3 regions of the Agrobacterium sp. H141 genome follow, and region 3 is predicted to be linked to each of the others. Evidence: predicted binding sites of a transcription regulator. Region 3 holds the regulator's gene; each other region holds the start of a gene.
The links. Region 3 encodes PhoB, which activates phosphate uptake and scavenging genes when phosphate is short. Its sites were predicted from a motif close to TGTCATNNANCTGTCAT; they were not measured.

Region 1: olsB (l-ornithine N(alpha)-acyltransferase) is a predicted target of PhoB. The motif match lies at 1,445-1,461, and genes of this name have one in related genera.
Region 2: ACWPM9_RS16295 (PhoX family protein) is a predicted target of PhoB. The motif match lies at 1,638-1,654, and genes of this name have one in related genera.

Annotation. Positions count from the first base shown of each region.
Region 1 covers NZ_CM169893.1:3,968,401-3,971,511, forward strand. Annotated here, with positions in the region: gene ACWPM9_RS18655 (LysR substrate-binding domain-containing protein) at 1-241, opposite strand, end outside; gene ACWPM9_RS18660 (hypothetical protein) at 339-518, shown strand; gene olsB (l-ornithine N(alpha)-acyltransferase) at 519-1,385, opposite strand; gene lspA (signal peptidase II) at 1,511-2,005, opposite strand; gene ACWPM9_RS18675 (TrmH family RNA methyltransferase) at 2,005-2,865, opposite strand; gene ACWPM9_RS18680 (RsmD family RNA methyltransferase) at 2,862-3,111, opposite strand, start outside.
Region 2 covers NZ_CM169893.1:3,459,453-3,462,563, reverse strand. Annotated here, with positions in the region: gene ACWPM9_RS16295 (PhoX family protein) at 1-1,581, opposite strand, end outside; gene ACWPM9_RS16290 (acyl-CoA dehydrogenase family protein) at 1,824-3,111, shown strand, end outside.
Region 3 covers NZ_CM169893.1:3,855,467-3,858,577, forward strand. Annotated here, with positions in the region: gene phoU (phosphate signaling complex protein PhoU) at 42-755, shown strand; gene phoB (phosphate regulon transcriptional regulator PhoB) at 777-1,460, shown strand; gene ACWPM9_RS18130 (GcrA family cell cycle regulator) at 1,580-2,134, opposite strand; gene ACWPM9_RS18135 (aspartate aminotransferase family protein) at 2,565-3,111, shown strand, end outside.

The sequences.
Region 1 (3,111 bases), 110 kb from region 3:
GCGCCCCAAAAGCAGGCGTTAGCTGCGATAACAATTCCCGACCGGCAGCGCTTACGACCATGCCCTTGGGCTCGCGAGTGAAGATCTGGCGACCGAGCTGCTTTTCACATTTGATCACCTGCTGGCTGATCGCGCCGATTGTCACGCCCAGTTCATCGGCAGCTGCTTGCAGCGAACCCAAACGGCCCACCGCTTCCAACGCCCGTAAGCCATTCAGATGAACGAGATTGAGGTTTTTCATATAGCTTTTCTAAAGCGGGATGCTGAAAAGCTCAATTGAATCTCTACCGCGTGAGAGGGATTATCAAACGGCGAAATGAGGTAATTGGCCGGCGACAATGCTCACGTTTCTCTGCAATATCATACAGGGCATCCTGCAATGCAGATATCAGGATACCGAACCAGAACGTCATGAGCGGGACATTCTCGCCCATCCAGCAATTTCGCGCATGAGCGAACGGGAAATTGGCGATCTTCCAATGCCCCGTTTTGGCGGCACGCAAACCGATAGAGGTTAATCAGCTCGCGAAACGACCCGCATCAGCGCCATAATAATTCAGGTAGCGATCAGAGATGCTTGTGATCGGCAAAATGATCATGACGTCCGTTGTATTGAAGGCGTGATCGACCACAGCGCCAGTGCTGACCATTGCGCCGAGGCGCATATAGCCTTTGATCAGAGGAGGCAGGGCACTCATTGCCTTGCGCGCGCTGATCGCCTCAACCGGCATCAAATCCATGTTGCGAAACAATTCAGGCCGCGCCTCGACTGCCCACTCGTCACGCGCACGCAGGTTGTGATGCAGGAACGACAGGGCCAGCGCATGCTCTTCGGGCTGTGTTCCATGAAATGAGGCGCAGCCAAAAAGAGCGCTTATGCCGTGCTTCAAGGCATAAGCCCAATTGCCCTGCCATAGCAGTTCGACAGTGCGCTTCGTGCGGTAATTGGGGAGCACACAGGAGCGCCCAAGTTCCATGAAACGCTGATCCGGGTGGCGCCTCAGCAGAGGTTCTATATCGAATTCGGAGGCGGAATAGAAACCGCCATTGCGCTCGGCAACATCCTGCCGCAGCAGTCGATAGGTGCCGACAATCTGATCTTCCGGATCACCGTCAATCGAGCGGTCCAGAACCAGCAAATGCTCGCAGATCTCATCCCAAGCGTCTACATCGCGCTTGCGCCGCATGGCTTCGGGCGCGACCTTGGCATTCATTTCCTCGATGAATACGCGGTAGCGAACGGCTTGGGCGGCATCGATCTCGCGATCCGTGCGTGCCAGACGTGTTTCGAGATTGCCAATACGTCCAAGCACATCCGAGGTTGGACTGGGAATGGCAACTGCCGAGCGGTCATCGGCTGCTGCGGATGAAGGGCGGTTCAGCATTTCAAGCGTCATATCGATTCGTCCCGACCTATGAGTCATGTTGGATAAACCATGGATCTGCGACACTATCGTGACAGACTTCGTCACGCTCTCTTGTGATCCCCGACGGTTATCGAGGACTAAAACTATGTCTTTTCGCCACTCGATTTCTTGAACAAAACCTCGTCCGCGATCACAAAAATTGCGCCAACGGTAATCAGGCTGTCAGCCAGATTGAAGACAGCGAAAGACCATGTTTGCGTATAGAAAAGGATGTAGTCGACGACATGACCATAGACCAAACGGTCGATGATATTACCAAGGGCGCCGGCAATGATCATAGCAAAGCCCAGATGAGCAAAGTGGTGTTCCGGGCCCGAGCGGCGCCACATCGAGATAACAAAGATAACGATTACCACCCGCAAGCCGACAATCAGCCAGCCATCCAGGCCAGACAGAAGCGAGAATGCCACGCCCAGATTGTGGGTGCGGTACAGCCCCAGCATCGGCATGACCGGGACAAGCTCATGCATCGGCAGATACCATTCCACCAGCAATTTCGCGATCTGATCGAGAGCCAGTGCGAAGGCAATAAAAATCAGCGCCGGTCCTATGCGCGAAAAAATGGCAGGGCGCACCATCAGCTCTTCCCGTCCAGCGATAGGATATGACGTCTGGCTTCAAACAGCATGACACCCGTTGCAACGGCCAGATTGAGGGAATCGGCACGACCCGCCTGGGGAATACGCGCGAGCGCATCGGCTTCTCGTGCCAGCTCTTCGGGAAGCCCTGACTGTTCGTTGCCCATCAAAAGCACGACCGGCTTTTCGCGGTAGTCGATCGTGCGATAGTCCACCGCACCTGCCAAATGGGTCGCAACAATCTTTGCGCCCGAGCCTTTTTTCCAGCGAAGAAAATCCTCTGCGGACGTCCTCACCAGAGGAAGTGCAAAGACCGATCCCATGGTAGCGCGGACCGTCTCCATCGAAAATGGATCCGTGCATTCACCAACGAGAATGACGCCGGAGGCACCTGACGCATCCGCAGTGCGAATAATGGTGCCTAGGTTGCCGGGATCACGGACGCGGTCAAGTGCGACCCAAGTCTCAGTTTTTTGTGGCCGAACAGTCCCGAGGGGCGACCACCTTTGTTCAAAAACACCCGCGACCATTTGCGGATTGTCGCGACGCGTCATGGAAGACATGACCTTGTCGCTCACTTCAAGCACGAGCCCGCCGGCTGCTACCGTCCGCGCCGCTGTCTTCTCGACCAGAGGCTTACCTTTGCCGGCCTTGGAATAGACCAGCGTGCGGATCGTCCAGCCCAGATCCAGCGCATCAATCACCAGCTTCAATCCTTCGGCCAAAAACGATCCGCTCTCATCGCGATGTCTTTTCTGCGCCAGTAGTTTGATGTCCTTGATGACCGGATTGGCAAGGCTGGTAATCTCCTTCACCTGGCCTACACGGCGCGGCCCGCCTTTTTCTCTGAAGTCATTCATTTGGGAACCCATCGGCTGAAGAGGGAGGTCGACAGCACCCTGCCCGGAGTCTTGCCGTCAAGTCCGGTTTCGCGGATGACCAGTTCACCGGATTCCACTGCGCCGCGCTTGCCGCGCATGGTTTCGCGCATGAGTTCATGGATCGAGTAGAAGCTGGCGCGGATCGAATAGGCGGTCAGGACCAGACCGGCTGCATTTGGAGAGAGAATTTCCCGACATATATCCAGCATTGCGGGAAGATGCTCA
Region 2 (3,111 bases), 400 kb from region 3:
AGAGTTGAACATATTGCCCGAATTGATGTTGGTCGAACCGGCATAGGCATCCTTGTGGACATCCGGATTACCGGCCATGCAGAACAGGTCCCACTGGAACTTGCCGTCGGCATGATCGTCATTTTCCGGATACCAGCGCACGATCTGGCCATATTCATTCTTCTCGCGCGGGTTCGGGCCACCGACCGGTGTCGCGTCGCCGCCGGCATTCGGCTTGACGCCGCGGTTCTTGTTGTTGGTCAGCGCGCAATAGGCTTCGACCGCAATCGGGTTGATCGCAACCCATTCCGGACGGTCCATCGTCGTGGCACCGACCTTTGATGCCGCCATGCGGGTAAAGACGAGGATTTCGTCCATCTTCATGCCGGTTGTGTCCGGCGTCAGGGCAAGCCATTCACCATTGCCGTCATCGCTGAACTTGGCGACGTAAAGCGTGCCCTTGTCGAGCAGCGTCGAGGTGTCGTTTCCGGCCACATAGACGTCGTCGGAAACGAACTTGTAGAGATACTCGCCGCGCTCGTCGTCCCCCATATAGACGATCACGCGACCGTCGCGGGCAATCGCCACGGCAGCATTCTCATGCTTGATACGACCCAGTGCTGTGCGCTTGACCGGTGTCGAGGAGGCGTCCGACGGGTCGATCTCGACGACATAGCCTGCACGATGCGGTTCGTTCGGGTTCTTCGAGATGTCGAAGCGCGGATCGAACTGCTCATAGGCATAACGTGTCTCGTTCGAGATGCCGTAACGCTTGTAGTCTTCCGGCAGGGTGAAATCCGCATCGGTCGATCCGAAATAGCCGTTGAAGTTTTCTTCGCAGGTGAGGTAGGTGCCCCATGGTGTGCGACCGGCACCGCAATTGTTGAAGGTCCCGAGACATTCCGTGCCGGTTGGGTCGGCTTCGGTCTTCAACAGATCGGAACCGGCGGCGGGGCCGGAAATTTTCATCGGCGTATTGTGGTGGATACGACGGTTGAACGGGCTGTCGAGCACGATCTCCCAGCCATTGTCGCCTTCAGCCACTTCCATCACGGTCACACCCTGCATGTTCTGCAGGATCTTCACGTCATCGGCGCTCTTCGGCATGCCCTTTTCGTTGTGCGGAAGATTGATCTCCGGGTTCACATATTCATGGTTTACAGCGATCAGCTGATGACCGCCCACCACGAACAGTTCCATGCCGTCGGTGTTCTCGCCGAATACCTTGTCGGAATTCTCGACGCTCACGCCATTGGCCGGGTCGACGTCGCTGACGTTGGAAAACAGCGGCTGGCCCCACTTGGCAAGCGGCTTCCAGTGATAGCCTTCGGGCACATGCACGGTATGGTCTGTTGCAATCGGAACCGGCTTGAAGGCAAAGCGGCTGGCTGCTTCCTGTGCCTCAGCCGAGGTCGAAGACATCAGGTTGCCAACTGTGCCCATGGCAGCCGCTGCCGAACCCATCGCCAGCACGCCACCCAGAAAGCCGCGACGCGAAATCGCGCGCTCGACCACGCGGTCGAATTCGGTTTCTGCCGGCGGCGGCGTCTGCAATTCGTCCCATTCGTCCCAGGACAGTTTGGATGTGTCGATATCGCTCATGGATTTTCCCTCGTTCACGTTTGGAATGGTTCCAGATGCGCGAATAGACTGTGAAAATCACAGCCGAATGACGATAGAGACATTTTACGGTTTGAGCGCATATGGTCGAAAATTTCTCCCCATATGCAATTCCAAAAAGTTGACGTTTACGTAAAAATCAACTAGCCAAGGAAAGGGATGGAAACTTCGCGAACATGGCGACATGATCGGCGCTCGCGAGGCATGGAAGGCAGGAGGATTGCATGTACAAGGCACCCGTTGACGAGATTGCGTTTACGCTCAAGCACGTGGCCAATATGGGCGATGCGCTCGATAAGGGGCTGCTTGGCGATCTGAGCGACGATCTGGTCGATGCCATCCTCCAGGAAGCCGGACGGTTCGCCACCGACGAGGTAGCCCCGCTCGCGGAAGTCGGCGATCGTCAGGGCGCCAGGCTTTTGGACGGAAAGGTCACGGTACCGGACGGCTGGGCCGATCTTTACCGGCATTGGGCCGAAGGTGGCTGGAATGCGCTGACAGCACCGGAGGAATTCGGCGGTCAGGCCCTGCCGCATATGCTCAATGTCGCCGCGCTGGAAATGTGGAATTCCGGTTCCATGGCTTTTGCCCTCGGTCCGACACTCACCATGGGCGCGTCTGAAGCCCTGAGCGCACACGGCGCGCCGGAGCTCAAGGAAAAATACCTGCACAAGATGGTGTCCGGCGAATGGACGGCCACCATGAACCTCACCGAACCGCATGCAGGCTCCGATCTCGGTGTGATGAAAACCCGAGCCGAGCGCCGCGACGACGGCACCTACCGGATCTTCGGCCAGAAGATCTTTATCACCTGGGGCGACCACGAGATCACCGACAATATCGTCCATCTTGTTCTGGCCCGCTTGCCGGATGCCCCGGCTGGAACCCGTGGCATCTCGCTCTTTCTGGTGCCGAAATATATCCTGAACGACGGCGGCACGCCCGGCGCCCGCAACGATCTCTATTGCCATTCTCTGGAACACAAGCTCGGCATTCACGGCTCGCCCACCTGCACCATGATCTATGGCGACGGCAAGTTTGGCGACGAAGCCGGTGCCGTGGGCTATCTGATCGGTGAGGAAAACCGCGGGCTGGCCTGCATGTTCACCATGATGAACAATGCGCGTCTGGCGGTCGGCATGCAGGGTGTCGCGATCTGCGAGGCAGCCACCCAGAAGGCGGTGGAATACGCCAGGGACCGCACGCAGGGGAAAGCGCCCGGCTGGTCTGGTTCGGGTATGAGCCCGATCATCGAACATCCGGATGTTGCACGCACGCTCGTTACCATGAAGGCCTTGACGCAAGGGTCGCGCGCCATCTGCTATTCCTGCGCCAACGCCATCGACCTGTCGCACCGCATGGAAGGTTCTGACGCCGCGCACTGGACGGAACGTGCCGCCCTTTTGACACCGATTGCCAAGAGCTTTGCCACTGATTGCGGCGTGGACGTCGCCTCGCTGGGTATCCAGGTGCATGGCGGCATGGGCTTCATCGAGGAAACCGGTGCCGCCC
Region 3 (3,111 bases):
CCGTTTCATCCGCGCTGAAGCCAATTTCGAGGATACCTCAAATGCCATCGACCCATATTCTATCCGCTTTCGATGAAGACCTTAAATATCTGATCCGGCGCATCTCCGAGATGGGGGGCCTTGCCGAACAGATGGTCGGTGACTCGGTCCGCGCATTGGTCAATTCCGACGCCGCCCTTGCCCAGAAGGTGATTTCTGACGACGTGGTGATGGACAATGCCGAGCGCGAAATCGGTGACAAGGCCATCATCACCATAGCTCGTCGCCAGCCGGTCGCAGCCGACCTGCGCGAAATCATCGGTGCGCTGCGAATCGCCAGCGATCTGGAACGCGTTGGTGACATGGGCAAGAACAATGCAAAGCGCGTGATGGCCGTTCAGGGCACCGGCGTTCCCCGCAAGCTGGCGCGCGGACTGGAACATCTCTCCGAACTCGCACTCGAACAGCTGACCGATGTTCTGGATGTCTACACCACCCGTTCTGCGGAAAAGGCCAAGATCATCCGTGACCGCGACGAAGAGATCGACGCCATCTACACCTCGCTGTTTCGCGAGCTTTTGACCTACATGATGGAAGATCCGCGCAATATCACGACCTGCACGCATCTGCTGTTCTGCGCCAAGAATATCGAGCGAGTGGGTGACCACGCGACCAATATCGCAGAGACCATCTATTACATGACCACCGGTACGCAGCCGGAAGGTGACCGTCCCAAGGACGATACGACGACCGATGTCAGTGCGGTCGCGGAATAAGCACTTGAAGTGAGACACTAGATGGCGCCGAAAATAGCTGTGGTTGAAGACGAGGAGGCGCTGAGCGTCCTCCTGCGTTACAATCTGGAATCTGAGGGCTATGAAGTCGAGACGATCCTTCGGGGCGACGAGGCCGAAATACGCATGCAGGAACGGGTTCCTGATCTCCTGATCCTTGACTGGATGTTGCCCGGCGTGTCGGGGATCGAACTTTGCCGCCGCCTTCGGGTTCGCCCGGAAACAGAACGGCTGCCGATCATCATGTTGACGGCACGCGGCGAGGAAAGCGAACGCATACGCGGATTGGCGACAGGTGCAGACGACTACGTGGTCAAGCCCTTCTCCACACCGGAACTGATGGCACGGGTAAAAGCCATGCTGCGTAGGGCGCGGCCAGAAGTGCTGTCCAGCGTTCTGCGTTGCGGCGACATCGAACTCGACCGCGAAACGCATCGTGTTCACCGCAAGAGCCGTGAAGTTCGACTTGGACCGACCGAGTTTCGTCTGCTGGAATTCCTGATGGCATCGCCCGGGCGTGTCTATTCGCGTTCACAGCTTCTGGACGGTGTGTGGGGGCATGACATCTATGTGGACGAGCGTACCGTGGACGTGCATGTCGGCCGGCTACGCAAGGCGCTTAATTTTTCCAACATGCAGGACGTGATCCGCACCGTGCGCGGCGCTGGATATTCCATGGAGGCCTGACAGGTTACCGACCCATGCTGGCGGTTGCTACCGCTGTTTCAGCCCATTGCCCAGCCAGGCGGTGGGCTTTTTACTTACTACATAAAAAAGGCCCCTTGCGGGGCCTCATCTCATGATCTTTATCGGCTGGGAAGCGATTGCTTTTGCGCGGATGAGCGCCTGCGGTCATTGACTGGCTGATAAGCCAGTTTCGAGTGGTAGGTGCAGTAAGGTGCGTTATCCGATGCCTCGCAGCCGCAGAAATGAAACTCATCAGTCATCGGATCGCCAATCGGCCATTTGCAGGTGCGATCGGTGAGTTCCGTGAGGGCAAGACGACGCGAAATCGGCACCACGACATTGGATGGCACCGGAACGACTGCACGCTCCTCTTCGCCACCAGCATCGATTTCATCCTGTGACACGGTTGTGCCGGCAGGACGGGCGGCCGAGCGCGTGGCTACACGTGGCTGAAAGCTTTGCGGCCGCGCTGTCGTTGGCGCCGGACGCTTTGGCGCGCGAGAGGCAGACGAGGAGCCGCCAGCCTTGGCGCGACCGGGCAAACAAAGTCGGTGTACCTTGCCAATGACAGCGTTTCGACTGACGCCGCCTAGTTGTGCCGCGATCTGGCTTGCGCTGAGACCTTCGGCCCACAACTTCGTCAGCCTTTCAACGCGCTCATCAGTCCAATTCATGCCAAATATCTCCGCCTGTAGCGCATTCCGAGGCCGAATCCTTCACCGCTGCCTCGGAAGACTCCGAAACAAAAAATATGCCTCGATATTGTCGGTGACTAGTTCCGCCGCATGCAGTCTAGTAATTGATCATTAACCTAGTGTGAGCCTGACTCCGTGACAAGAGTCGCCGGAATCATCGCGAATCGATTTCATAGTTTTCCCCAACTTGCTGTCCACAGGCTAAAATACCACTATCGCCTACTAAAGCGTGGCTGCGACGGCACCGTGCTAAAAAGTCCCGCAATTGCGGTGATTTATTGACATGGGGGTCCGAAATGAAGATAGTGCGCGAGCCGCCGCAAGGCGGCATTTTTGATTTTTAGACTTCGTAACACCCGCCAATCAGCGAAACCCGTATCTTCCGTGCCTGTCGAAGGAGTCAAGCGCAATGGCCGAGGCCTCCCCGCTCTATCAGACCTATAATCGCGCTCCGTTGCGCTTCGAACGCGGCGAGGGTGTCTGGCTGATCACCGAAGACGGCGAGCGCTATCTCGACTTTGCCGCCGGCGTCGCGGTGAACTCACTCGGCCATGCGCATCCTCATCTGGTGAGCGCCTTAAAAGAGCAGGCGGACAAGGTTTGGCACCTTTCCAATCTCTACGACATTCCGGGCCAGGAAAAGCTTGCCGAGCGTCTGACGGCTGCAACATTTGCCGACCGCGTGTTCTTTACCAATTCCGGCGCAGAAGCTCTGGAATGCGCGATCAAGACCGCGCGTCGTTACCATTTTGCCAAGGGCAACCCAGAACGCTTCCACATCATTACCTTTGAGGGCGCGTTTCACGGCCGGACGATCGCGACGATTGCGGCTGGTGGTCAGGAAAAGTATCTGGAAGGCTTCGGCCCCAAGGCTCCCGGCTTCGATCAGGTTGCGTTCGGCGACATCGAAGCTGTGAAGGCTGCGATCACCGAGGAGACGGCTGGCATCCTGCTTG